3 regions of the Sphingomonas faeni genome follow, and region 2 is predicted to be linked to each of the others. Evidence: predicted binding sites of a transcription regulator. Region 2 holds the regulator's gene; each other region holds the start of a gene.

Region 1 (9,541 bases), 950 kb from region 2:
GCTCGCCGAACCCCGGTGGCAGGATCGATTCGGGGCGATCCTGCCCGATCGCGGGTGCCAGCGCGACTAAGGCTCCGACGGCAACCGCCGCCGCGAGGGATGCCTTAAGAGAGGTTCGCAAGCGTCACGGCCTTCTCGACGCGGCTCTGCGGACGCTCGGTCGCGCGCCCGGCTAGCAGGAACAGGCCGCCGACCACCACGACAAGAACGACGACGACCGAGACGATGAAACGGGACATACGACGTAACCTTGTAGTGGACAAAACAGGCGCCAAGAGCTTTTGCCCTCGCGCGGAGCCGCTGTATAGCGCGGGCTACGATGTTGCAAAGCCACAACCCTTCCGGCGGGCCTTCAGGCGGTCGCCGCCCTGCCCCGATCGATCGCCCGATCGTGCTCGTCGGGTTGATGGGCGTCGGCAAGACCACCGTCGGCCGGCGCCTCGCGCTGCGCATGAACCTGCCGTTCGTCGATGCCGACCATGAGATCGAGGCAGCGTCGGGCATGACCGTCGCCGAAATCTTTGCCAAATACGGCGAGGAATATTTCCGCGACGGCGAGCGCCGCGTGATCGCACGGCTGATCGACGGCACGCCGAAGGTCATCGCAACCGGCGGCGGCGCGTTCATCAACGACGACACGCGCGAGCTGATCCTGCGCGACGCGGTGTCGGTGTGGCTCAGTGCGCATCCCGACATCCTGGTCGAGCGCGTCGGGCGGCGCGACACGCGGCCGCTGCTCCGCAACCGCGATCCGGGCAAGGTGCTCGCCGAACTGGCGCGCGTCCGCAACCCGATCTACGCGCAGGCGCACATCCATATTGTCAGCAACAAGACGCCGCACGAAGCGACCGTCGCCGCTATCCTGAAGGCGCTAGGCCGATGAAGACCGTTACCGTCGAACTGGGTGCGCGGACCTATCCGATCCATATCGAGGCCGGCTTGCTCGCGCGGGCCGGCGAGTTCCTTGCGCCGCTTGCGAAGAGTCGCCGCGTAGCGATCGTTACCGACAAGAATCTGGCGATCCACCTGGTGACGTTGCAGACGTCGCTGACGGAGGCCGGAATTGCGTCCGAGGCGATCGTCCTGGCGCCGGGCGAAGGCAGCAAGAGCTGGGCGACGCTGGAGATGCTGTGCGACCGGCTGCTCGAACTGGGTGTCGAGCGCGGCGATCATGTCGTGGCGCTGGGCGGCGGCGTGATGGGGGACCTCGTCGGGTTCGCGTGTTCGGTCCTGAAGCGCGGCTGCAACTTCGTGCAGATCCCGACGAGCCTGCTGGCACAGGTCGACAGCTCGGTCGGCGGCAAGACCGCGATCAACACGAAGGCCGGCAAGAACCTGATCGGCGCGTTCCACCAGCCGGTGATGGTGCTGATCGACCCGGAGGTGCTCGACACGCTGCCGATCCGCGAGTTGCGTGCGGGGTATGCAGAGGTCGTGAAATACGGACTGATCGACGACTTCGCGTTCTTCGAATGGTGTGAGGCGAACGGGGCCGCGTTGCTGGCGGGCGACCTGGCGCTGCGCGAATACGCGATCGCGCATAGCGTTTTGGCGAAGGCACGGATCGTCGCGGCGGACGAGCATGAGACGAATGGGACGCGCGCATTGCTCAATCTGGGGCATACGTTCGGACATGCGCTGGAGGCGGAGACCGGGTTCTCGCAGGCGCTGATCCACGGCGAAGGTGTCGCGGCAGGCTGTTCGCTGGCGTTCGCGTTTTCCGCATCGCAGGGGATTTGTTCGGGCCAGGATGCACAGCGTGTCGCGGCGCATTGGCGTGACGCGGGTCTGCCGGACGGTCTCGCGGCGGCGGGTATCAGCGCGAGCGGTGCGCGGCTCGTCGATCACATGCGGCACGACAAGAAGATGGCGGCGGGGACGCTGCCCTTCCTGCTAGCGCGCGGGATCGGCCAGACCTATCTCGACAAGACCGTCGACCTCGCCGATGTCGAAGCGTTCCTCGACGCGCAGCCCCGCTGATGCCGAACGGGGTCGCCAAGCAGAACCTGCCGACCAAGGTGTGCCCGGCGTGCGAGCGGCCGTTCACGTGGCGGAAGAAATGGGCCCGGGATTGGGACAGCGTGATCTACTGCTCCGACGCTTGTCGGAAGAAGCGCTGACGTTGAACTAGTAAAGTATATTGTTCACCGGCGAAGGCGGGTGCCCAGTCTGGGCACCCGCCTTCGCCGGTGAACAAGAAGGTCAGGGTCGCGCCGCACTCCAAGCCAGCCAAAGCCAGCCGCCGATCAGCAGCGCCCCGCCAATCGGCGTGATCGCCCCGAACCAGCGTGGTGCCCCCAGCGCCATCGCGTAGAGCGTCAGCGCAAAGATCGCCGCCCCAACCACGAACAGCCACGCCGGCCCCCGCGCGTCCATCCGGACCGCCACCAGCGCCGCAACCACGTGCACAAGCTGATACTGCGCACCGGTCTTCAGCCACTCCGCCGCCGATCCGCTGGCACCGTGCGCTCCGAACGCTCCCGCCGCGACCGCGACCGCGCCCGACAAGGCTGCAAGAACAACGATGATCATTGCGAATCATTTCCCCAGGGAAAGCGCTTGGCGGTCTCGGCACGTGCCGCCCGCATGTCGCCCGAATCGATCTGGAGCTGCAACCGCTCCTTGTCGCGCGCGCGGTACGTTTCCTCCGCACGATCGATATCGGCAGGCGCGATCTCGAGCCCGCGCATGATCAGGCGCGCCATTTTCACCGCCGATTCGAGCACCTCGCGCACAACCGCGGTCGCGGACGTGTTCTTCAGCTTCACCAGCGCGCGGCGATCGAACGCACGGACATATATCGCGGCGTTCGGAAATGCCTCGTGCACACCCTCGATCGTGTCTGGATCGAGCTGGTCGCCGTCCATGCAGAAGCAGATGATCTCGGCCTCGGCCGCACCCGCCTGCCGCAACAGGTCCAGCCGCGTGCCGTCGCCGTAGTAGACCTTTGCGCCGAACTCGCCGGCGATGTCGATCATCTCGATATCGGTGTCGATCAGCGTCACCGGGATATCTTGCGCGAGCAGCATCTGGCCGACCGTCTGGCCGAACCGCCCATAGCCGACGATGATCGCATTCGCGCCGTCCACCTTGGGGCCGTCGCGCTCCTGCCCCTCGGCGATCGGCTCGGTGCGGAAGCGCTTCGTGATCCCCATCAGGAACGGCGTCGTCGCCATCGACAGCGTGATGATCGCGCCGAACAGGCTCGCCGCCTGCGGTTCGATCAGCAGCCCGGCCTGCGCCTGCGCGAACAGGACGAAGCCGAACTCGCCGCCCTGGCTCAGTAACAGGCCAAGCGCGAACGCCTGCCGCCACGTCATCTTGAACGCCATGCCGATCAGCGTGATCACGCTAGTCTTGGTCGCGATCAGCGCCGCCGCCATCGCCATCACGAAAATTGGCCGCTCGGCGATCGCGTTCAGATCGAGCACCATGCCGACCGCCAGGAAGAACAGGCCCAGCAGAATCGAGCGGAACGGCTCGACATCGGCCTCCAGTTCATGACGATACGGACTGTCCGCGAGCATCACGCCGGCGATGAACGCACCGAGCGCGGTCGACAGCCCGAGCCATTCCATGATCGCGGCGCTGGCGATCACCGTGAAGAGGCCGGCGAACACGAACATCTCGCGCTCGCCAAGATTGCCGATCAGCCGGAAGAACGGACGCAACAGGAAGCGCCCCGCGACGACCAGCCCGACAACTGCGAGCACGGTGTAGATCGCCAGCAACCAGCCGGGAGGCGCGTTGGCATCGGCGGGGTTGCGGCTCATCGCCGCGACGATCGTGATCAACGGCACGATCGACAGGTCCTGGAACAACAGGATCGAGAAGGCGCGCTCGCCGAACGGCGTCCGCATCCGGCCCGAAGACCGCAGCATCGGCAGAACCTGCGCGGTCGACGACAGCGCGAGCGGGAGTCCGAGCGCGAGCGCTGCGGGAAGCGAAAACTTCGCGCCGACCCAGACGATCGCAGTGATCGCCAGCCCGCAGATCACGACCTGGAGCAGGCCGAGACCGAAGATCTCCTCCTTCATCTTCCACAGGCGTGACGGATTGAGTTCGAGCCCGACGATGAACAGCAGGAGCGTAATACCGAGTTCGGCGAACCCGAGTTTGGACTCGGCATCGCCAACCAGCCCGAGCACATGCGGCCCAACGACCGCGCCTGCGACCAGATACCCGAGTGTTGCGCCGAGCCCGAGCCGCCGGAACAACAGCACGAACATCAGTCCGAAACCGAGCAGTACGACGCCGTCGCGAAGCAGCGACGGTGCCGTGCCCTCAGCCATCAGACTTTCGCCTTTGCAGCGGTGTCGGCAGCCTCGGCCGCGGCTTCGAACGCGAGCCGGATCGAGGGGTGGCGCGCGGTGTAGTCGAGCGCGGGGGTGAAGATGTCCATTCCCGGCCAATCGGGCGCATCGCCCTCGCGCGCAAGCCACGCGGTCAACGCATCGCGGGTGGCGGCGAGTTCGGCGGGCGTGCGGCCTAGGATGTTGGACGCCAACAACGACGACGACGCCTGCCCGAGCGCACACGCGCGGACCAGCAAGCCAACCTCGCTGACGCGCCCCTCATCATCGACCGCGACGTCGATTGTGACGCGACTGCCGCAAATCGGCGAGCGTTTCTCCGCGGTCGCCATCGGCTCGGGCAGGCGTTCGTGGTGCGGGATCGTCGCGGCAAGGCGCAGGATATCGGCATTGTAGAGGGGCGCGCTCATGGCTTCGGCTCGCTTGCATTATCGGAAGAGGAAGGCGGTGTATTGGCGCCGAAGACGGGTTTGCCGCGACGGCGGCGGTCGACGAAATCGGCGATGCTCGCGCTGGTCGCGTTGAGCAGCGGGTAGGTGCGCGATGTCGTCATCCAGCCGGGCCGGCGCGAGGCTCCGCCGCCCATCGTGTCGATGACGAGCGTCGCGAGCAGGAAGACGAGACTGGCGAGGATCAGCCCCTTCAGCGCGCCGAACCCGAACCCGAGCGCACGATCGACCGGGCCCAGGATCGAGGTCCGCGTCCGCGCGCCGATCGCGTTGGCGACCAGCCGCCCGCCGATATAGGTGACGCCGGTGATGATCGCGAAGGCGAGCACCGCGGCGCCGCCGACGGTGCCGACCACCGACGACAGCGCGGCGGCGAGCGGGATGTGGAACAGCTTCAACATAGCGACCATCGCCACCCAGGCGAACATCGACAGCACCTCGGTCACGAACCCGCGCACGAGCCCCAGCACCGCGGAGCCGGCGACGGCGATCAGGACGACGATGTCTAGGGCAGTGAGGTTCATGCGCTCTGGAATAGGGACGCGGGCGGCGAACCGCTAGTGCATGCCGAAACCAGGGCTTAGCCGTTCGCCCCGAAAACACCGTAGCGTTCGCGCCATGCGGCGACTTCGTCCTGCAGATGCGCGGGGGCGGGGTCGCCCGAGAGAACGAAGCGAGCGACGTCGCTATCGGGATGCATCAGCATTTTCTTCGACCCGTCGCTGAACCAGACCGGGACCAACTGGTCGCACACGCTGTCCAATACGGTCGCCGCCATGCCGTTCGCGATCGCGTCGCTGCCAGCGAGCACGCGGACGTTGATCGAGACGCCTTCCAGGCAATTCTGCGGTTGGCTGACGAAATTGAGCGAGACGAGCAGCCCGGACCGATCGGGCCGTGCTTCGTCAGGCAGGCTCGCTACCCGTCGCCAGGCACAGAACCAAGTTCGGCAGATGCGCGGCCGGATTGCGTGGATTCCGCACCCCTGGCCGGACAGATGGACGCACGGCGTTCCCGCGGGTTTGGCGAACTCGGGCGTATCTACCGTCAGTTCGGTGCAGCACGCGGTGCAATCCCCGCACTCCCGATCTGGCAGGATCGGCCCCAGCAGCGTGGTTTCCAGATCGGTGTGGGGCTGCATCCGCGTGCGCGCGTCCGTCGGGGTCGGGGTTTCACGCCGATCCACGGTTCAATTCCCTTCGGAATCCACCGTGAAGACCATCGGCTTGCCCCGCGACATCGGCTCCCAACCCGCGGCCAACGCTGCCCGCACCCCGCGGGAAATCGTCGCGTCGTCGATCTGGAGCCGTCCGCGCGGCAAGCCCTTCAACAGGCGTTTCGGCGCGGGGAACTCGAGCAGGGCTTCGCGTTTGGCATCGTCCTGCAACAGCGAGATCGTCATGCCCTTCCAGCCATCGGCATCCGTGTGCTGCGGCTCGCGCTGGAGGTGCCAGTCGTATCGGGTGCCGTCGACCTCGACGGTACCGGTATTGCTTCGCGTGTTCGCCATGCGGGTGGCCATAGCATAGCTGTCGCGAGAGGCCATGCGTTCGGGTTCTCGCGGATTTGCCGACTGGGATGCCGTTGTGTGCATGATCGACCGGTGCCTGACGAACGCAGTCAGTGCACCACCCCTAATGCTCCACCCCGGCGGAGGCCGGGGCCCAGTTGGAAAGGTCGTGGTAATTAAGCGCAGCGGTCGCCAGCAACGTCCCCCAATTGGGCCCCGGCCTCCGCCGGGGAAGTGCTTTTCTTTTCGTATCCTTGCCAATCACGTCCGCGATGATGCGGTACGCTGGTTTGGAACGCATCTATTCGGATCGGAAATGTGCCCGAAGCTCAACACAGTCACGACCGCCCCCCTGTTCTCCCGCGAAGGCGGGAGCCCAGTCTGGATCCCCGCCTTCGCGGGGAAACACGCTTTGCCCATAGGAGAGGGTACCCGCTCCAAGAATACCAATCCCGCGCCGCCGCCGCCGACGCCCCCGCCTACCCACGCCCCATCATGTGATCGACGAACGACGCCAGCGTCTTGAACCCCGAGAGTTTCATCCCGCTCTTCTCCCCGGTCATAGACGCCGGCACCAAAGCACGTTCGAAGCCGAGCTTGCTCGCCTCCTTCAACCGCAGCGGGCCATGCGCTACCGGACGAATCTCGCCCGACAGCGCAACCTCGCCGAACGCGACCGCGTCGACCGGTACCGGCCGCTCCGACATCGCCGAGATCAACGCCGCCGCCACCGCGAGGTCCGCCGCGGGGTCCTGGACGCGGTAGCCGCCCGCGATGTTGAGATACACTTCGGCGTTGGAAAAGCTCAGCCCGCACCGCGCTTCCAGCACCGCGAGGATCATCGCGAGCCTTCCCGAATCCCAGCCGACCACTGCGCGCCGTGGCGTCGCGCCCGACGCCAATCGCACGGTCAACGCCTGGATCTCGACCAGCACCGGCCGCGTCCCCTCCAGCGCCGGAAACACCGTCGCCCCGGTCATCGCATCGTCGCGGTGCGTCAGGAACAGCGAGGAGGGGTTGCCGACCTCCGCCAGTCCTTCGGTTTGCATCGAGAACACGCCGATCTCGTCCGTCCCGCCGAAGCGGTTCTTGATCGCGCGAAGGATTCGGTACTGGTGACTGCGCTCGCCTTCGAACGACAGCACCGTGTCGACCATGTGCTCCAGCACGCGCGGTCCGGCGATCGAGCCGTCCTTCGTCACGTGCCCGACCAGCACTACCGCCGTGCCGCGCTCCTTGGCGAAACGGATCAGCTCCTGCGCCGACGCCCGCACCTGGCTGACCGTCCCCGGCGCACCCTCGATCAGGTCGGAGTGCATCGTCTGGATCGAATCGATCACCAGCATTGCCGGCGGCTTCGTCTGCAACGTCGTCAGGATGTCTCGCGTCGAGGTCGCCGCCGCCAACTGGACCGGCGCGTTGCCGAGGCCAAGCCTTCGCGCACGCAAACGAACTTGGTCCGCTGCTTCCTCCCCGGAGACGTACGCGACCGACTGCCCCGCCAGTGCCATCTTCGCCGCCGCCTGCAACAACAAGGTCGACTTGCCGATCCCGGGATCGCCGCCGATCAGCGTCGCCGAACCCTCGACGAAACCGCCGCCCAGCGCCCGATCGAGTTCGGCGATGCCGGTGGCCATCCGGTCGGGCAGCTTGATCTCCGCATCGAGCCCGACGAGCTGGATCGCACGCCCCCCTGTCTGGAGATTATGCTTCGAATGGAACGGCGTAGCGGCGGTGTTCGCCTCCTCGACCATCGTGTTCCACTCGTTGCAATCGGCGCACTGCCCCGCCCAGCGGTGCGAAACCGATCCGCAGGACTGACACACGTAACGTTTCTGGGGTTTCGCCATGCGCCCGATGTACGAGAACGATACGGGAACATCAATGGCAGCCCGCCGGGCTATGTTACAGATTCAGTGGCGCTTGACGGCACACCGCGTTATCCGCGCGACGATGCACGCCACCGACCTGCGCATCGCCCTGTTCAGCGGCAACTATAATTACGTTCGCGATGGCGCAAACCAGGCGTTGAATCTGCTCGTCGGTCATCTGCTGTCGAAGGGCGTGACGGTGCGTGTCTATTCGCCGACCAACGCCAAGCCGGCCTTCCCGCCGACCGGCGATCTGGTCGCGGTGCCGTCGCTGCCGCTGCCGGCGGGGCGAGGTGAATACAAGATGGCGCGTGGGCTTCCTGCGGCGATCCGGCGCGATCTTGATGCGTTCGCACCGAACATCGTCCATGTGTCGGCGCCCGATTTCCTCGGCCATCGCGCGATCAGTTATGGCCGGCGCAACGGCATCGCCACGGTCGCGTCGTTGCACACGCGCTTCGAGACGTATTTCCGCTATTACAAGATGGCGTTCTTCGAACCGATCATGGTGAAGATCCTGACGCGCTTCTACAACCGCGTCGACGAAGTGCTGGTGCCGGGGCGCGGCATGGCGGAGATCGTCCGCGACTGGGGCGTGACGACGCCGACCGCGATCTGGTCACGCGGTGTGAACCACGATCGCTTCACGCCGACGCGTCGCGACCTGGCGTGGCGACGCGCGCGCGGGATTGCCGATGGCGAAGTCGCGGTCGGGTTTCTAGGGCGGCTGGTGAAGGAGAAGGGTCTCGACGTCTTCGCCGACGTGATCCGGGAGTTGGAGCAGCGTGGCGTGCCGCACAAGGTGCTGGTGATCGGCGAAGGCCCCGCGCGCGACTGGTTCGCCGCCCGCGTGCCCGGCGCGGTGTTCGCCGGGTTCCAGTCGGGTGACGATCTCGGTCGCGCCGTCGCGTCGATGGATGTGTTCTTCAACCCGAGCGTTACCGAGACGTTCGGCAACGTGACACTGGAGGCGATGGCGGCAGGCGTTCCTGTCGTCGCGGCGCGCGCGTCTGGCGCGGTCGGGCTAGTCGACGACGGGGTGACCGGGTTTCTGGTACCGCCGACCGACATCTCCGGATATGCTGACGCGATCGGGCGGATCGTTTTTGAGCCGGGGCTGCGCGAGACGATGGGCTGGGCCGGGCACGACAAGGCGGCCGGGTATCTGTGGGATACGATCAACCAGACCGTGCTGGACACGTATCTAGAGGTGATGACGCGGCGGGGAGCGTAGCTCACGTTGCTCCCCCCTGGAAGGGAGGGGTTGGGGGTGGGTCGGGTTCCGCGAATTCGAGGCTTGGTGGCTCAGACCGGCCTACCCACCCCCAGCCCCTCCCTTTCAGGGAGGGGAGCAGGTTGTGCCTCAGACGGTCGCCCAATCGAACGTCAGCGGCGCCT
Region 2 (9,541 bases):
CGGCACCATCCACGTCCAGGCCGGTGCCGGCATCGTCGCCGACAGCATCCCCGAATACGAACAGCGTGAGTGCGAGGCCAAGGCCGGCGCGATCCTCGCCGCTGCCCGCGAGGCCGTGAGCCGGGCGAAAGCACCCAGCTTCGGTCAGTAATTCCTTAGACAAAATGTTTCCCCGCAAAGGCGGGGACCCAGACTGGGCTCCCGCCCTCGCGGGAAAACAATAACTTCTGCTATGTTACGGCGTCGTATCAGTCTCGCTCGCCGGGGCACGACGTTCCGCCGCATAGGCGTTGTTGCGTGCAAGGAAGCAGCCCGACTGGCCACCGGTGCCGACCGCCGAACACGTATCCGGCAACCCGCCTGCGACGCGACCGATCTGGTCCATCGACGCCGCGCGGTTCACCCAACTCTGGTTCTGCGCCGCGATCGGCTTGTCCTCGCGCAGCGACTTCGGAATGCGATAGGGCTGGTCTAGCGTCGAGCACACCACGACTTCGCCGGCGGTCGATTTGGGACATGCCTGACCGCCGGTCAGCGTCACGCTTCGGATACGCTGCGGCGGCGTGTCCACCTGCGCGTCCTGGGCATAGGCCATGCCGGGGAGTGCGATCAGTGCAGCGAGGACGACGGTACGAAACATCGGTTAAGCTCCTTTGAACGGATAACGTCCGTCCCGCGGCATTTGCTCCGCGCCGAATGATGCGCCGCCTGCAGATCGGATATAGGGACGACCTCGCCGATCCGCGACTGCCACGTGGCGAAATCGGGGCAGTCCGTCGCAACGTCATCGATGCGCCTAACATTCACATGCCGCCAAGTTACAGGGGCAAGTTGCAGCGGCATGTTGCGCCCCGCCCCGCTTAGGCTATGGCGGCGCCATGATCCTCGTCGTCGACAATTACGACAGCTTCACCTGGAACCTCGTCCATTACCTGATGGAACTGGGCGTCGAGGTGGAGGTCGTCCGCAACGATGCGATCTCCGCCGGGCAGGCTCTGTCGTCGGGCGCGGACGCGTTCCTCATTTCCCCCGGCCCCTGCACGCCGACCGAGGCAGGCGTCAGCCTCGACCTCGTCGCGGCCTGCGCGGATGCCGGCAAGCCGTTGCTCGGCGTGTGCCTCGGCCATCAGGCGATCGGCCAGCATTTCGGCGGCAAGGTCGAGCGCGGCGGCCTCATGCACGGCAAGACCTCGCCCGTGCTCCACGACGACACCGGCTTGTATGCGGGGTTGCCCTCCCCCTTCATCGCCACGCGCTATCACTCGCTGATCGTCAACGCGGTGCCGGACACGCTGGTGGTGAATGCGACCGCAGAGGACGGCACGGTCATGGGCTTCCGACACAAGACGCTGCCGATCCACGGCGTTCAGTTCCACCCGGAAAGCATCGCGACCGAACACGGCCACGAGATGCTCGCCAATTTCCTGAAGATAGCCGACATCCCCCACATACTCCCCTCCCGCCTGCGGGAGGGGTCGGGGGAGGGCAGCGCCGCACCCACGACGTTGGCTGGCCAGGAAGCCCCTCCCCTAACCCCTCCCGCGAGCGGAAGGGGAATATGACAACGACTACGCTCCTCCCGGACCCGACCTCGTCCCTGTCGCGCGAATCCGCCCGCGAGGCGTTCGCCGACATCCTCGACGCGCGCGCCAGCGACGACGCGATCGCCACCTTCCTCACCGATCTCGCGACCCGCGGCGAGACCAGCATTGAGATCGCCGAAGCCGCCCGCGCACTCCGCAACCGGATGATCCCGATCGACGCCCCCGCCGGCGCGATCGACGTCTGCGGCACCGGCGGCGACGGCCACCACACCTTGAACGTCTCGACCGCCGTCGCGCTCGTCGTCGCCGCGACCGGCGTGCCCGTCGCCAAGCACGGCAACCGCGCCGCCTCCAGCAAAGCCGGCGCCGCCGACACGCTGGAAGTGCTCGGACTCGACATGGACCGCGCCGGCGCCACCGCGGAGGCGAGCCTCAACGAGATCGGCATCGCCTTCCTGTTCGCCGCCAACCACCACCCGGCGATGAAGCGCATCACCCCGATCCGTCAGCGCATCGGCCGTCGCACGATCTTCAACCTGATGGGCCCGCTCGCCAACCCGGCCGGCACTACCCGCCAGCTGATCGGCATCGCCCGCCCCGATTACGTCGCGCTCTACGCCGACGCGCTCGAACAACTCGGCACCGAAGCCGCACTCGTCGTCTCGGGCGAAGAAGGCCTCGACGAACTGTCGGGCGCCGGCCCCAGCATCGTCGCCTCGGTCGGCAGCGTCGCGCTCCCCGCAAGGATCACGCCCGAAGACGCCGGCCTCACCCGCCACGCCACCACCGATATCCGCGGCGGCGACGCGGCCCACAACGCCGACGCGCTCCGCCGCCTGCTCAAGGGCGAGGCGGGACCCTACCGCGACGCCGTCCTGCTCAACGCCGCCGCCGCCTTGATGGTCGCCGGCACCGTCCCCACTCTCGTCGAAGGCGCCGCGCAAGCCGCCGCCGCCCTCGACACCGGCAGCGCCGACGCGCTGCTCGCCCGCTGGATCGCCTACTGACATGACCATGCTCGACCGTATCCTCGAGACCAAGCGCGCCGAAGTCGCTGCGCGGAAAGCCACGACCTCGCTAGCCGATATCGACGCCGGCATCGCCCGGATGTCGAAGCCACGCGGCTTCCGCGCCGCACTCGATGCAAAGACCGGCTACGCACTGGTCGCCGAGGTCAAGAAGGCCAGCCCCTCGAAGGGCCTGATCCGCGCCGACTTCGACCCCGTCGCGCACGCCCGCGCGTACGAAGCCGGCGGTGCCGCGTGCCTGTCGGTGCTGACCGACGAAAAGTGGTTCCAGGGCTCAGACGCGTATCTGACCGCCGCCCGCGACGCAGTCTCGATCCCGGTCCTGCGCAAGGATTTCATGGTCGACCCGTGGCAGTCGACCGAGGCGCGCGCGATCGGCGCCGACTGCATCCTGATCATCGTCGCCGCGCTCGACGACATCCAGATGGCCGAGATCGAGGCGTCCGCGCTCGAATGCGGGATGGACGTGCTGGTCGAGGTCCACGACGCGCATGAAATGGAGCGCGCGCTACGGCTCAAGTCGCGCCTGATCGGCGTCAACAACCGCGACCTGCGCGACTTCACCGTCGACTTCCAGCGCACCTACGATCTCGTCGGCAAGGCGCCCAAGGACTGCACCTTCGTCGCCGAAAGCGGCCTCACAACCCGCGCAGAACTCGACGCGATGGCCGAGCACGACATCCACTGCTTCCTGATCGGCGAAGCGCTCATGCGCCAGGACGACATCGAAGCCGCAACGCGCGCTCTCGTCGGATGACCGGCCTCACCCACATCGACGAAGCCGGCGCGGCAAGAATGGTCGACGTCGGCGGCAAGGCGGTCACCGCCCGCGAGGCCGTCGCCTCCGGCCGCATCACCATGTCCACCGAAGCCGCCACGGCAATCGGCGCCGGCACCGCGAAGAAGGGCGACGTCCTGGCGGTAGCCCGCGTCGCCGGCATCATGGCCGCCAAGCGCACCAGCGACCTGATCCCGCTATGCCACCCGCTCCCGCTGACAAAGGTCGAGATCGACCTAGTCGTCGACGAAACCGGCGTAACCGCCACCGCCACCGCCTCGACCGAAGGCAAGACCGGCGTCGAAATGGAAGCGCTCACTGCCGCAACGGTCACGCTCCTCACGATCTACGACATGGCCAAGGCCATCGACAAAACAATGGTCCTCTCAGACATCCGCGTCCGCGCGAAATCCGGCGGCAAATCCGGAAACTGGACCGCCTAACGAGGAACCCTCTCCCCAAAGGGGAGAGGGAAAGACGCCAAAGGCGGCGAGGGTGAGGGCAAGCCAAACAGAACGCGCTCGGCTATGGCCCCTCAATCCCCATCCATAGACCAGTCGTGGCTCTCCACGATCGTAGACTCCACCGGCCGCCCCGCCGCATCCAGCGAAGGGTCATACCGAAACCGCTGTTCGATCAACCGGCACGTCAGGTCATCCAGCACCCGGCTCCCGCTAGACCGCGTCACCCGGCACCGCGACACCCGCCCATTGGTCTGGACCAAATACCGCACGAACACCCGCCCCCGGATCCCCGTCTCTGCGGCCTCGCGCGGATAATCCGAGTCCCTCAACCGCCCGCTGCGCCACTCCGGCGGTGTTTCCTCACCGCCGCCGCCGTCGCCGTCTCCATACCCGCCGCTGCCGGTCCCATTACCGATCCCGCCACTCCCGGTCCCCGGCCCGCGAACGTTCGAAGCCCCCGAAGTCGCCTCCGCACCCACCCCAGCCTTCTCCGCCACCACGACAGGCGGCGGCACGACGATCGGCACGATCTGCGGCGGCGCCACCACCTCGGTAGCCTTCGACTTCAGGTTAGACGGCGACGCAGCCCCCTCGGGCTTACGGCTAGGCGACGGCCGAGGCCTGACCTTCTCCTCGGGCGGCGGTGGCGGAGGCGGCGCCGCATCGAACACCTTCAACGCATCGGTCACCGCTCCCGGCATCGTCACCACCAGCCCCGACAGCAGCGCATAACCAAGCATCCCCGGCAGCAGCACCGCACCCACCGCCGCCCCGATCCTGTCTTTCGCCCGAGGCGTATAGCGTGTCATCATACTGATCTGGTGTCTCTTTCCCCCAAACAAAGCCCCGCGCGCCATGAACGCGCACTGGCCAAGCCCCCAGAAGACCCGATCGCGACCAACCCACACCCGTCATCGCAGAAGAAGCGCGCCGCCCACCCAAATAAAAATACCACCCCGGCGAAGGCCGGGGCCCAGTTGGGAAAGCCGACGCAATAACGAGCGACGTCCGCCCAACACTTGTTTCCCCGCGAAGGCGGGGACCCAGCCTGGGCTCCCGCCTTCGCGGGAGAACAAGGAGGAGGTAACTAACGTACGATACCCGTCAGCTCAAAGCGCCCCAATCAATCCGCAACCCACACCCCACTAACCCAACAACACCTGTCCTACACACCAGACCCATGGCAAAGCGCGGAACATACCCACGCACCCTGCGCTTCCCCCATACGAAACCGCCCCAAGGCACAAACCGCCAAACTGCTCCCAGCGTCTATACTTCCTATACTTCACTTTTCAGAAACGCCCGAAAACAGAGTCTTACGCATGACCCTAGTCCCCGTCGCCGAAGCCCAGACCCGCCTCTTCGCCATGGCCCCCCGCGTCGGCAGTGAGGCCGTGGCGTTACGCGAAGCCGCCGGCCGCTGGGCCGCGGAGGACATCCTCGCCCGCCGCACGCAGCCGGCCGCCGACCTCTCGGCGATGGACGGCTACGCGATCCGCTTTGAAGACCTCCCCGGCCCCTGGAAAGTCATCGGCGAAAGCGCCGCCGGCCGCCCCTTCATCGGCAAAGTCGCCCCCGGAGAAGCCACGCGAATCTTCACCGGCGCAGCGATGCCCGAAGGCGCCGACACCGTCATGGTCCAGGAAGAGGCCGAACGGGACGGCGAAACCCTGATCCTCGCCGGCGAAGGCCCGGAGACATTCGGCCGCAACACCCGCCGCAAAGGCCTCGACTTCACGACCGGCACCCGCCTGATCGCCGCCGGCGACCGCCTCAGCCCCGCGCGCATCGCGGTCGCCGCGACCGGCGGCCATGGCAGCCTCACCGTCAACCGCCGCGTCCGCGTCGCCGTCGCCGCCACCGGAGACGAACTCGTCCCCCCCGGCTCGACGACCGACGGCGTCGCACTCCCCGAATCGAACGGCATCATGCTGGCGGCAATGCTCGCCGACATGCCCGTCGACATCATCGACCTCGGCATCCTGCCCGACAATCTCGAAATCCTGCGCGAGGCGTTCGCCAGCGTGCAGGCCGACCTGCTCGTCACCACCGGCGGTGCGTCGGTCGGCGATCACGACCTGGTCCGCCCCGCAATCGAGGCGGCCGGCGGCACGATAGATTTCTGGCGGATTGCCCTGCGCCCCGGCAAGCCGATGATGGCCGGCCGGATCGGCGAGATGATGGTGCTCGGCCTCCCCGGCAACCCGGTCTCCGCGTTCGTCACCGCCACGCTGTTCGTGAAGCCGGTCGTGGCGCACATGGCCGGCGCGCGCGACCCGCTCCCTCAGTCGACCCACGCGCTGCTCGGCGAAGACCTCCCCGCCAACAATGCTCGGACCGACTATCTCCGCGCCGAACTCCGCGACGGCAAGGCCTATGCCTCGACGATCCAGGACAGCTCGATGCTCCTCACGCTGGCCCGCTCGACCTGCCTGATCGTCCGCGCCGGCAACGCGCCGGTGGCATACGAAGGCGAATCGGCGGAAATCCTCGTTATCGCGTGATACGGACGCTTGACGGCGTTAATTATGTTCCATAGAAGTTCCCAGTCTGTTCCGGACGGAGAACCGCCATGCTCACGCGCAAGCAGCACGAACTCGTCTGCTTCATCAACGATCGCCTCAACGAAACCGGCGTATCGCCGTCGTTCGAGGAGATGAAGGACGCGCTCGACCTCAAGTCGAAGTCGGGCGTCCACCGTCTGATCAGCGCGCTCGAGGAGCGCAACTTCATCCGCCGCCTGCCGAACCGCGCACGCGCACTCGAAGTGCTGCGCATGCCCGAGCGGGCGGAGAAAAAGGCGCCGTCGAAGGCGTCGAACGTCAAGGCGGCCCCCACCGCCGCAACGCCGCAACCGGCCAACGACGTCATCGAGATCCCCCTCCACGGCCGCATCGCCGCCGGCGTCCCGATCGAGGCGTTCGAAGGCAGCACGATGCTAGCCGTCCCCGCCGCGCTTCTCGGCACCGGCGAACACTATGCGCTGGAAGTCTCCGGGGACTCGATGGTCGAAGCCGGTATCCTGGACGGCGACTACGCCCTAATCCGCCGCACCGAGACCGCCCGCGATGGCGAGATCGTCGTCGCGCTGATCGAAGACAGCGAAGCCACGCTGAAATACTTCCGCCGCGAAGGCGCGATGGTCCGCCTCGACCCGGCCAACCGCGCCTACGACCCCCAACGCTACGCCCCCGCGCAAGTCCGCGTGCAGGGCAAACTCTCCGGCATCCTCCGCCGCTACGACTGAACCGCTCCATCGCGGAGCCGAGCGTGCCGCGAACTGAACGAGCGCGCGGCACGCTCAAGAACGGGCGGATCGCGCCAGGGGTGGCGATCGCCCGCCTCGAGGATCGTCACGACCGTCCCCGTCCCCAAAGTCAGCGCGACCCCGCCCGTCCGTCGCAGAACACGGCGGTCCAGCTTTAGCCACCGCGGCACACAACGTTTCGGCAGACCGCGTTCGCTGACCACGACGTCAGCGCTGCGACAGGCGGCGATCAGTTCGGCGATTGGGACCATATAGGCGCTGCGGGTCGCGAGGATCCGCCACATCCTTCCCCGAGCGGCGATATCGGTGACGCAAAGATCACGACTGCATCGAGCGTCGGGCTGATCCGCAAGCAACAGCGGCTCGCCGTCCACCCCGCCATTCTCGGCGAGCATGTCCCGCGTATAGTCCCCAGCCCGATCACGCAGCATAGCCAACCCCGCCGCCGTCCGCACCGCAACATGACGACCGTCACCCGTAACGAGAACGTCAGGCGCCGGTGTTGTCAACGCCCAGATCGCTCCGGCCACCAGCGGCAGCAGCCCCAGTTGCCGCAACCGCGTCCGCCACAATGCAATCCAAATCCCTCCAACGACCATCAGCGCAAACGCCGCCGTCGGCATCGCCGGCAAGGACCGCACCGAACCGGGGGCGCCAGCGACGATATGTGCAAGCCACAAAAGCGCATCGAGCGAGCGCTGCACCAGCCACCAGATCGGCGCGCCAAGACCGCCGGCGTCGAGCAGCAACGCGAGCGCTTCCAACGGCATCACGACGAACGTCGTCAACGGAATCGCGACGATGTTGGCGAACGCCCCGTACAGCCCGGCCTTGTGGAAATGATAGACCGCGATCGGCATCAGCGCGAATTCGACCAGCAGCCCCGTCAGCAACAGCGACGCGACGCCGCGTGCCAGCTTGCGTCCTCGCCCCTCGTCATGTGGCCCGAAGAATGCGCGGATCACCGGATGTTCGTGCAGGGCCATGATGGCGGTGATCGCCGCGAACGACAGTTGGAAGCTAGGCCCGGCCGCCGATTCCGGCAACACCAGCATGACGCACGCCGCCCCCGCCGCGACGAGCCGCAACGTCATCGCCTCGCGTCCCATCGCCAGCGCCGCCAGCACGAGCAGCGCCGCGACGCACGAACGGATCGTCGGCACCTGGCTCCCGGTCAGCAAGGTATAACCGATCGCCGCCGCCGCCCCGGCCAACGCGGCGATCAACGGCAGTCGCGCGTGCAAAGCCAGCCACGGACTGAGCGCCAGCAGACGCAACACGATCAGCATCGTCGCCGCCACCGCCGCGGTAATGTGCAGTCCGCTCACCGACAGCAAATGCGCGAGACCTGCCCGGCGCATCGCCTCCGAATCCTCTTCGCTGATCGCGCCGACGTCGCCGGTCGCAAGCGCGGCCGCGATACCGCCCGCGCTGCCATCCAGCCGCGATACAATATGGTGCGACAGCGCGACACGGATGCCAGCGCCTGATTCGCTTGACCTAGTCACGACCACCGGTGCGAAGCCGCGCCCGGTCGCGCCGATCCCGCCGAACCACGCGACGCGCGCGAAGTCGTACGCGCCCGGCACCGCGGGGAGCGGCGGTGGCATCAGCCGCGCCCGCAACTGGATGACCGCCCCCGTCCCCAGCAGGTTCGGCGCATCCGCTTCCGCCAGATTGACGCGGACGCGGTACGGCAAGGATATTGGCTGCCCGCCGGTCTCCACCCCCTTCCCAACCGGCAATACCGTCAGCCGCACCAGCTTCCGCGCCACCAACGGCTCGATCGCCTCAACCTTCGCCGAGAAACGCGCGATCGTCGGACCGCCCAGAACCGGCCGCGCCACCCATTCCGACCGCGCCCAGATCAACCCGAGCCCCAGCGCCGCCGTCAGCAACCCGATCGCCAGCGCCCGCGCCGCACGACCGCCCTGCCCCACGGCCAGACATGCCAACCCGCCTGCGACCAACAGCAGCACCGCGACGCACCACGCTGCCGGGTCCGGTAACGCAAACCACAGCGCGATCCCGCCGCCGAGCATTACCGGCAGCCACAGCACCAGTTGGTCGCGCTCTGCCTCCAGCCAGCGTTCCACGGCCAGCCCGACCACGGCAAGCCCAACGACAGCCCCCCATCGCGGCACGCCCATTTGTCGCCGCCAAGGACGCATGCTAGGGGCGGCGACGGCTGTTATGGCCATCGTTTCTCCATTGTTTCATCAGTCTGGGAGCACCCGCGGTTGGGCGCAATATCTGATACGGGCACCGCCAATTCGGCCGCACCCGTGGTTACCCGTTTCGCTCCGTCGCCGACGGGGTTCCTGCATCTCGGCGGCGCGCGCACCGCGCTGTTCAACTGGCTGTTCGCAAAGGCGAACGGGGGTAAGTTCCTGTTGCGGATCGAGGATACCGACCGGGTCCGCTCGACCCAGCCGGCGATCGACGCGATCATCGACGGG
Region 3 (9,541 bases), 2.0 Mb from region 2:
CTCAAGAACGTGAGGATCGTTTCGAGGATCTTTGCGGCGGTAGAATTCCGCACTGCGATAGTAGGAGGCAGCCCGAAGAAAAGATTCGCGCGCGCTCACCTTGTCACCTTGCTCTAGGGAATAGGTCGCGCGCTGGTGGACACGATCGGCGGTCGCCTTCCATTCGCGCATCCAAGCTTCTTCATCGCCCTCAGGAATACGGGCGGCTGTGATCGAAATCTCGCTGATGTCGGCGCCGTTCTCGACCGCAAAGCCAGCGGCACGGAGCGCTTCGAACTTGAAAGAAGTGTCTTTGAAAAGAAAGTCCATTTCATTATCTCCTTGGAAGACGGGGGCGAGGCGCAGGTGGTGCGACCGCCAGCAGGGCTGAGCTGAACCAACGCTCAACGCCGGTCGGACGCGGCCTCGGCAGGGCGTCGGACGGGGCCGGCGCGGAAGCGAGCGAGGCGGACGACGCGGTGTCCACGAATTGGGTCTTGGGGTTCAACAATCATCCCTCCTTCCTCAGCGCCACCCGGCCACTCGAAATCTGGTCGGTCAGCGTCTCGGAGCCCATTAACTGGCGCTTTGCCAAGCAGATCATAACCTATCCGAAGGTATTAACGGGATTTAGTGGTGCGCAAACCACAAGATTTGCGCGAATAATACAAATTGTCGTGGGCGAACATTATGTAAGTGATGATTTTGCTACTGCGTGTGCGAGTGTTTCGTTCGCGGAACGATAGTTTTTTATTCGGCCGCTTGTGTATTTCTTTCATCCAGCCGCTTTCAATTCCGTCCGTTAGGCGCGGTAGCCCTACCTAGGGGCAGGACTCATTGGTCATAGTCGGAAGATGACGGCGGCCACGAGGGCGATGGTGGAGAAGAAGACGGTGCGCATCGGTCGTAGCGAGTGGCGACGCGGCACCGGTCCTTCAACTGGCCAAACATGATCTCGATGCGGCTGCGGCGCCGGTAGCGCGCCTGCCGTACCTGACTGGCTCGTTGCGCGATCTCCGACCTGGGGATCTGAGATCCGGGATGCAGGGCTGTCTGCCCTTGGCTCCCAACGCATCCCTGAACCAGTCGGCGTCATAGCCGCGGTCGCCAAGAAGCCTGCGCCTTCGGCAGGCGTCAGGCGGGGCTGCCCCGCCGATGTAGCGGCCGACCTGCCCGGCGGTCATGAAGAAGCTCAAGGGCAGCCCTTCCGCATCGCTGACAGCGTCAACTTGGTGATCATGCCGCCTTTTGGTGCGGTCGATTAGGCGGCCAAGGCCCCCTTTGTGGATGGCTCATCCCTCAATTGAATCGTTGTTATCCCACGACGGTAGGTCGTTCGAGAAAGGAACGAAGGTCATGGACGTATCGGTTCATGCCGAGCGCTGCGCGCGTGCCGGCAGGCTCTCGAGTCGCAGGCCGACGGACAACAGGGCAAATCGACGGGCGACTAACCCAAACGTATGATTTTCAGCTCGGCGAAGAAGCATCAAGCAGCTTTCTTCAACGGAGGACCAGGCAGGCCATGCTCACATCGACTTCGACGCCGCGAACGGGATTGATCACGGTCATTTCCGATACGATCTGCCCTTGGTGTTTCGTAGGTAAGCGTCGGTTGGACACTGCGCTATCGGTGCTGAAGCGTGAAGGACTCGAATTCGAAGTGGAATGGCGTCCATTCCAGCTGAATCCTGACATGCCGGACGAAGGTTCCGATCGGAGGATATATCGCGCTGCCAAGTTCGGAACGGCCAAGAGCGACTCGTTGGACGCCCAGATGGTGGAGATCGGCGCACGAAGCGGCATCGCGTTCCGGTACGACCTGATCGAACGGACCCCGAACACGCTTGCATCGCACGTCATGATCGCGGACGCACGCCGCGCCGGGGGATTGATGTTGCAGAATGCCGCCGTCGAGGCCCTGTTCACCGCCTATTTCGTCGAAGGTCGGGATGTGGGCCACCCCCATGTGCTGTGTGACATCGCTCTTCAGGTGGGTTTCGATTTCGGGGCGTCCGTCAGCGCCGAGCTTTGGGAACTGACCCAGCAGGAGGACAACGAAGCGCGACAGTCAGGCGTCAGCGGCGTTCCGACGTTCCTTCTCGACGGACATTACCTGTTCAGCGGGGCTCAGCCCGCGGAGGAAATGGTCCGGACGCTTCGTTCCGCCTTTGAAAAGACAGCCGACACAGAGCAGGCCGCATGGTCGGGGAGCCAGCAGTGATCCGGGTCGCAGTAGCGGGAGGATCGGTCGCCGGACTGGGTGCGGGCGTGGCGCTTCACCGGGCGGGCGTGGACGTGCACGTGTTCGAACGCGATGCCGGACCGCTGCGCTCGACCGGAGCCGGCCTCGTAGTCCAACCCGAACTCCTCGCGCTCCTGCAAGGCGATGGCGCGGTCCTGCCCATGACGCATTGCTCGGGGCGGCGCTACTTGGGTTTCGACGGGGCCGTAGGGGCCCTGCAGCGCATGCCGCAGCAGTTCACCTCTTGGGATGCCGTACATGGCACCCTGCTCTCGAGCTTTCCCGGGAACCGGTATCACCGTGGCGCGCCGGTCGATGGACTGCTCGATCCCGCAAGGTTGGATCGAGGGGTGACCATCGAAGGCTCCGGTCCGTTCCACGCCGACCTCCTTATCGCCGCGGACGGCGCGCAGTCTCCCACGAGACGCGAACTCTTCCCCGAACTGGAGGCTGATTACGCGGGCTATGTCGCCTGGCGCGGGACCGTTCTGGAGCGCGACATGTCCCCGGACCTGGTTGCAGCCTTCGACGACGTCTTTACCTTCAGCGAATCCCGGTCCGGCGGCCATGCTCTGGCCTATTTCATTCCAGGGGACGAGATGTCGACGCAGGCTGGGCAACGTCGCCTCAACTGGGTCTGGTACGTCGGAGCGACAGTCAAGGAACGTGACGAACTCCTCGTCACCCGCGACGGCAACCAACGCCGCTCCTCACTCAGGCGGGGCATGGCCAGGGACGACGCCGTGGCTGAACTCCGTCGGAGCGCGTTTCAAGAACTCCATCCTCTGTTCGCCCGCCTCGTCGCGGCTGCACCCGATCCGTTCCTTCAGACGATCGTCGATCTCGGAGTCCCGAGAACAGTCGTTGGTCGGACGGTGCTGATCGGTGACGCTGCCTTCGTCGTCCGTCCGCACACCGCTGGTGGAGCGGCGAAGGCCGCTCGCGACGCGCTTACCATTGCCGAGGCGTTGCGGAACGCAGGTGCGGACATCGATCGTGCACTTGAATCCTTCGAGCGTCAGCAGATGGCCTACGGCCGGGAACTGCTCCGCTATGGCATTCAGCTAGGTCGCCAGTGGGCTCGACTGTAGCCGACGATCGGGGCGCGGGATCGGATACCTGCCTCGCGGAAGACGCGGAACAGTCCCCCGGCTCTGCTCCGCATCCGCTTGCCAAGAGGTACGTCAGTTGTGCCGGTCCTGCCCGGAGGAACCGACGGTTGTCCGCCCGCTTCGTAAAACGCGCACGGGGTACCGCTGCTCGGCGTACTTGGCACTGCGGTTTGCCAGGCGTGCACCCGGCGGTCCATCAGGTCGGACCACGGGCCGCGGGTATCATACCTGCTGGAGAAGCTGCTGCGGGCGAGACGCTCTGCACACGTAGAGAGATCCCGGGAAGCATGTCATCAAGAACAGCCAGCATGCCTTCCGAACGGAGTGCACGATGACATCGACCACGAAAACGTCCCTTCGAAGCGAAGGTGACCACAGGAGGAAACGCGTTGAACATTGATCTGACCGGCAAGACCGCCATCGTAACCGGCTCCACCGAAGGCATCGGCTTCGCCATCGCGACGGGATTGGCGAACGCTGGCGCCACCGTCGTCGTCAACGGGCGAGCCTCGGCCAAGGTCGATGCCGCGGTGGAACGCATCGGCGGATCCGCGCGGGGCGTTGCAGCCGATCTAGGCACGATCGAAGGTCACGATGCACTTGTCGCGGCGGAGCCGGAAGCGGACATCGTCGTCAGCAACCTCGGCATCTTCCAGCCCGCCGACTTCTTCGATACCGACGACGCGGTGTGGGAACGGCACTGGCAGATCAATGTGATGCCGGGCGTTCGGTTGGCCCGCGCCTATCTGCCGGGGATGGAAGCCAAAGGTTGGGGCCGTTTCCTTCTTCTCGCTTCGGAATCGGCCTTCAACATACCTGTGGAAATGATCCACTACGGCGTGACCAAGACCGCAGACGTCGCGCTCGCGCGCGGTCTTGCAAAGCGGATGGCCGGGACCGGGGTGACTGTGAATTCGGTCCTGCCGGGTCCGACCCTGTCAGAGGGGGTTGCAGCGATGCTGGAAGGCGAGCGGGCGAGCAGCGGTCGTCCCATCGAAGACGTTGCTGCGGACTTCGTCACGTCTCATCGATCGAGCTCGATCATACGGCGAGCCGCAACCGTGGAGGAGGTGGCGAACATGGTCGTCTATCTCGCATCTCCCCACGCTTCCGCGACGACTGGTGCGTCGGTCCGCGTCGATGGCGGCGTTATCGAGACGCTTTAGGTCTGCACTACGCCCTCATTCTACCGCGTTCGGTAGGTCAGGCGGTCCCGCGGAAAACCAGAGGTTTTCCGCGGGACCGCCCCGTTACGCCATCGACATTCGTTCATTTTAGGCGACTGCAATCGGGAACAAGTTTCGAGAAAGTTGCATTAGCAGCCACGTGCCACCGTGTAGACGCGCACGCTATGTGGCGGCATCCTGACCGCGCGATTTGTCGTCAGTCGGCGCGACCCGGCCGCCAGCGGGAAAATAGCGGTAGAAGGTCGAAGCGGACACGCCGATCGCCTGCCACCTCCTGCGGCCGATCCGCCGGCAGCGAGCAATTTGACCGCCATGTCCCGCTTGCGAGGCGTCAGGACGGACTTACGCCCACCACCTCCGCCGGTCTTTCGGCGCGCCGCCAGTCTCACAACTCCATCTAAATTACAGTTCGTGAGAAAGCTATATTGGGAACGGGTTTTGAGAAAACGACGACGAAGGTTTTCCGGCGTTTCCGGAAAGAGGCCCTCGCAGCCTCCCTTGCTCACCAGACCTTCCTTTTCGAGAACCCCGCGCCGCTCCGCAACGTGCCATTTATCGCTGACAGAACCGTGGCAATTAGCGCTGATATCTAAGGCTGAGCTACCCTCCGGTTCTGCAGCCGAGATATATTATCGTTCAGACCGGTGGAGTCGATAACCGTCGTCGGGCACTTTTTTCCTTTCGCTGCTCCAAGCGGGTATCTCTATAATTGCGGCTTTGCGCAGATCGCCTGCCATACGCCCCAATACTGATTTACTGATAACGTGTTCTGATAGAACTCGAGGCCAGACGTTCTCCCACAGCATGCCAGTCTCGCTCGCGGATAGCATGTTAATCATCATGCTACGCGCCGCGTTACGTTCACGTTCCAACGCCGTCTCTAAACGGAGATCCCGCGTAGGCTGAGGCGGCCCGAACAAAGAGCCTTGGGGGCTCGCATTTTCCATCTGAAGTTGCATGCGACCCGCAACCGCAGCCTGTTCCTCCAGGGACTTGATCTGGCAGTCACGAAACACTTCCATACCGGCAGGTTTACGTGTCCCGTAAACAAGATAGTAAAACGTCCGATTTTTACCTGGATACTGAATTTCCACGTCGGCGACATAGCGGAATCCTGCGACGTTCTTCACTGCTTGTTTGAACCATCGAAGAAAGGCCTGTTTCCGTTGCTCTGGCGTTGTGGAAGGATCTTCTTCCAGACGGTCCAGCTCGTTGCGCCAGTCTACGCCTACGAACAGGCGGTCAAACGTCGCCTGAAGCTGTGGAAGGTTCGTGAACCGGTTGGCAAAATCGAACATGAAATTGAAGACGACTTCACTGCGATCGCGCGCCAGCAATGGCCTAAGTTTTGCCATATCCAGCGCGAACCCCTTCGGATCGACTAGCACGAAACTGAAAGCACCCGCGGGAATAGCGTTCTTAATGTCGACAACGACGTCGAGAAATTTGTCATTGTAGGGTGTAACGTGAACAGCGGGATAGTGCGGCCCAATCGATCGCAACTGATCAAACGCAACCGCATCCAGTTCGACCAAATGAGCAGACATTTCAATGTGGCGTGCTCGAACCGGCATGTCCCGCCAGGATTCTTGAGCGTCGGTGAGAGCCTTTAATGCAATACCGAACGACGTGTCGGCGTAGTTTTCTGTACCGCTCATCCACGGACCCGAAAAGCCATCTACGTAGACGACCTTATCCGCGAAACTTCCAATCTTATGAACGAGGCGGCCGAGATACTGACGAAGAAAATGGTGCTTAATGTAGGCCTGTTCACGCCCAAGGTATTCTGGCGGAACTACTGGCGCAACAGTTAGCGTCACGCAGCAACCAATTTCGGCATCTCGTTCCACTCACGACCATCAAGCGATCGTCCGTTGGACTTCGGTCTAAATCCGCCCCACTGCTTGAAGAAGAATGCGACGTTCTGCTCACCGCATTGACGTCTTATGTCGCGGACCCATTCTGCAGCCATGGGTCTCGCACCTGGTCCGCTCTCACCGCCAACAATGACCCAGTGGATGCCCGCTAGGTCGATGGTACCAACCGAGCCAATCAACGGTTCGATCGATAAGAATCGGACGCCGGCAGGCGCTGCCCGGAGATGATCGATACGAGACTTAGCCTGCGCTTCCTCAACAGACACTCCGAACCAAATGTGCTTCGGAGCGCCACTTCGGGAGTAACGCTCCGCTAGATAGTCGCGCATTAGCGAGCTACGTTTAGTTAAGACCTGAAAGACGTGCCAGTTCGCGCTCTCCATTGTATCGAACACCTGATCGATAAATTGCCGCGGAACCTGCTTATGAAACAGGTCGCTCATCGAGTTGACGAATATCATTCTCGAGCGGCGCCACGAAAGCGGCTGAGAGATACGCTCAGGTCGCAAGGTCAGGTCGAAACCGTTTTCGAATGGGTGGCCTGGTACCCCCCGAAACCTTTCCGAAAAGCGCAAGGCATAGCAGTTGTCGCATCCCGCGGTGATGCGAGTGCAGCCCGTTACCGGGTTCCACGTTGCATCCGTCCATTCGATGGCGCTGCCGTCCGCCATATTCACTCCCTAAGAACAGAAGTCGAACAGTGTCACAGGTCTCTCTAGAGAGCAACGAAACGCTGCAGCGAAGATGACCGAGCCGGCCCCGGAGGGCTGGTTTTCCTTCGCACCCGGCTACGAGGGCGATGCCGACGAAGGCCGCACGCCGGGCGGCGGTTCCGGCAATGGCGATGGCGAACTGGCCGGGAAGATCGCCGCCACTCAGGGCAGGCGCGATCGTCACAAGGAGATGCTCGCCGAACTGGATCGCACCGGCGCCGACCAGATCTCGCTGACCGATCCGGACGCCCGCGCGATGGCGCGCATGACCAAAGTGGGGGTCGGCTACAACATCCAGCTCGCCGTCGACGTGAAGCACAAGCTGATCGCCGAGCAGGCGGTGAGCAACCAGGTCCTCGACCTCGGCCTGCTCGCGCAAACCGCGACAGCGGCAATGGAAGCCCTTGGCGTCGAGCGGATCGAGGCCGTCGCCGACCGGGGCTACTTTAAGATCGAGGATATCGAGGCCTGCGAGGCGGCCGGGGTTACGGCTTATGTGCCAAAGCCAATCCGCGGTCCCGCCGTGCGCGAGGGCTTCTTCGGCAAGGACGTGTTCCGCTACGAGCCTGACCGGGACGTCTTTGTTTGCCCAGCCGGGGCAGCGCTCTTGCCGCGCTACAGGGGCAAGTCACGCGACAATGTGAAGGTCGACTATGCCAACCGCGATGCCTGCAAGGCGTGCGCGCTGAGATCGCGCTGTACTCGGTCATTCCGCCGCGTCTCGCGTCTGGAGAACGAGGCCGTTCTCGACCGCATGGCGGCGCGGTTGGCGGCCAGGCCCGAGATGCTGGACCACCGGCGAAACAGCGTCGAGCACCCCTTCGGCACCATCAAACAGTGGATGGGTCAGGGAGCGTTCCTGATGCGCCGGTTCGAGAACGTTCGCGGCGAGTTCAGCCTGACCGCGCTCGCCTATAATATCAGACGGGCCATCACTCTGGTCGGTGTCCCGGGCCTGATCGCCGCAGTAAGAGCGTGAAACCGGCCTTCTCGCGCCTCGAACGCAAGACCTGACCTCCAACAGCCGTCTCTCGCCGCCTCAAGGCCCTCAACGCCACCTTCGGGCTTATTTGGTTCTCGAACCGCTCGAGATCGTAAATCGCTGACACCGACCGCGCTGTTCACGACTTTCCACACAGTCTCTTTGATTTATGCATCATCGTATGTCTGGATGGGAGAAAGTGGTCGTTCAGCCCTTACCGAGAACGATGTCGGCAATTTGCCCGCTGACGCCCTTTAAGCGACCGTCCCACGATAGGGTTGTGCGTCCGAACGGCGTCACGATGCTCATGACGTGGCCCGCGGCGCCAACGCCGTTGGGGTCGCTCGTTCGCGTTTTTCCGCTGTAAAGTCGAGGATTGGCGATTAGCCGATCAAGAGTTTTCGATTCCATGGCAGTCAAAGGCCGTTCCTGATTTGACTCTATATGTCGCTCGATCTGAAGAAGCCCCCCCGGCCCAATTTCACTTACTCGGCTCCATTGCCACTTGCCCGTCTCATCCTTCCAGACAACCGTACTAGCTTCGGCATGGACGTGATGGACCGCAACACTGTCAACGAAGATGGTGGTTCCGCCGATGTGCTTTGGAGCGTTGTAACGATCCCTCAGTGCGAGACTACGAGCGATCTCGGGTGATGTCGGAACAGAAAAATCAGCGTTGATTGGCGTATTGCGTCCAGCGCAAGCTGCCAAAGCAATGGTGAAAACAAGGGTGTGCCATAGCTTCATCCCCCTTTGTCGCACACCATCGTGTCGTCCGCTATTGGGCGTCTTGACGTTGCAAAAGGGACCCCTTTTGCGACGGGGCCCGGGTTAACTTCGATTCTCGAAATAGGATCCTCGGTGAGAATGGCGGGGCTGGTCACGACGACAATCAGCGCGATCGGAAGGCCGCCACATACCGTGCGCGTTTACAGCCATCGAGCCGCGGTGCTGATGTCCCTCTAGCCGTTTATTTACGGGATTAAAGGTCGAGGATGGTAAGTTCTGCCGGTAGGCGATGCCGTCTGCTGCTGCCGTCAGGGTACTCCGTTTGCTGCTATCAAAGGACTAGGACAAACTATCCGGAATAGCGCGCAACGCGATCGCCGTTCGAAGGCGACTATGAAGGTGCGCACCTACCAACGGCTGCTCTCCGTCATCCGCGACGGCCTAAGCCTCACCGATGATCGCAATCAGACGTTCGAGGTGCTGACCGGTTGTTTCGCCGTCCATCATTGCTTCAAAGCCTCGATCATTTTGGCATAGCCGGCAGCACGAGCAAGATGCGCAATGTGAGCTGAAACATTGCTACTGGATTCGGCCTGTTCGCGCGCGCGCGCTTCGTTACGAACAAGAGTGCTAAGGTCGCTCGAGTTGGACACGTTTATGCTCCTATCAAGCGGGAGCGCTCCAGCGTCTCTCAGTCGCCGCCATGCCACACTGACGAGC

Evidence for each region. Region 2 encodes LexA, which represses DNA repair genes until DNA is damaged. Its sites were predicted from a motif close to GTTCCNCNCTTGTTCT; they were not measured.
Region 1: radA (DNA repair protein RadA) is a predicted target of LexA. The motif match lies at 8,137-8,152, and genes of this name have one in related genera.
Region 3: QFZ54_RS15765 (DUF5131 family protein) is a predicted target of LexA. The motif match lies at 7,081-7,096, and genes of this name have one in related genera.

The regions. Positions count from the first base shown of each region.
Region 1 is NZ_JAUSZF010000001.1:482,057-491,597, reverse strand. Features, by position in the region: gene QFZ54_RS02345 (hypothetical protein) at 1-121, opposite strand, end outside; gene QFZ54_RS02340 (hypothetical protein) at 105-239, opposite strand; gene QFZ54_RS02335 (shikimate kinase) at 320-883, shown strand; gene aroB (3-dehydroquinate synthase) at 880-1,980, shown strand; gene QFZ54_RS02325 (DUF2256 domain-containing protein) at 1,980-2,120, shown strand; gene QFZ54_RS02320 (DUF423 domain-containing protein) at 2,203-2,532, opposite strand; gene QFZ54_RS02315 (cation:proton antiporter domain-containing protein) at 2,529-4,292, opposite strand; gene QFZ54_RS02310 (iron-sulfur cluster assembly scaffold protein) at 4,292-4,723, opposite strand; gene QFZ54_RS02305 (CvpA family protein) at 4,720-5,286, opposite strand; gene QFZ54_RS02300 (YkgJ family cysteine cluster protein) at 5,343-5,903, opposite strand; gene QFZ54_RS02295 (hypothetical protein) at 5,952-6,284, opposite strand; gene radA (DNA repair protein RadA) at 6,752-8,122, opposite strand; gene QFZ54_RS02285 (glycosyltransferase family 4 protein) at 8,226-9,377, shown strand; gene QFZ54_RS02280 (DUF2218 domain-containing protein) at 9,507-9,541, opposite strand, start outside.
Region 2 is NZ_JAUSZF010000001.1:1,427,170-1,436,710, forward strand. Features, by position in the region: gene trpE (anthranilate synthase component I) at 1-151, shown strand, start outside; gene QFZ54_RS06560 (hypothetical protein) at 236-640, opposite strand; gene QFZ54_RS06565 (anthranilate synthase component II) at 879-1,562, shown strand; gene trpD (anthranilate phosphoribosyltransferase) at 1,559-2,551, shown strand; gene trpC (indole-3-glycerol phosphate synthase TrpC) at 2,553-3,329, shown strand; gene moaC (cyclic pyranopterin monophosphate synthase MoaC) at 3,326-3,793, shown strand; gene QFZ54_RS06585 (energy transducer TonB) at 3,886-4,623, opposite strand; gene QFZ54_RS06590 (molybdopterin molybdotransferase MoeA) at 5,137-6,318, shown strand; gene lexA (transcriptional repressor LexA) at 6,387-7,061, shown strand; gene QFZ54_RS06600 (ComEC/Rec2 family competence protein) at 7,052-9,283, opposite strand; gene gltX (glutamate--tRNA ligase) at 9,323-9,541, shown strand, end outside.
Region 3 is NZ_JAUSZF010000001.1:3,395,637-3,405,177, reverse strand. Features, by position in the region: gene QFZ54_RS15795 (alpha/beta hydrolase family protein) at 1-309, opposite strand, end outside; partial or broken gene QFZ54_RS15790 (transposase) at 821-1,268, opposite strand; gene QFZ54_RS15785 (DsbA family oxidoreductase) at 1,502-2,200, shown strand; gene QFZ54_RS15780 (FAD binding domain-containing protein) at 2,179-3,312, shown strand; gene QFZ54_RS15775 (SDR family NAD(P)-dependent oxidoreductase) at 3,723-4,499, shown strand; gene tcmP (three-Cys-motif partner protein TcmP) at 5,150-6,340, opposite strand; gene QFZ54_RS15765 (DUF5131 family protein) at 6,337-7,068, opposite strand; partial or broken gene QFZ54_RS15760 (transposase) at 7,190-8,089, shown strand; gene QFZ54_RS15755 (hypothetical protein) at 8,300-8,839, opposite strand; gene QFZ54_RS15750 (hypothetical protein) at 9,215-9,358, shown strand; gene QFZ54_RS15745 (hypothetical protein) at 9,467-9,541, shown strand, end outside.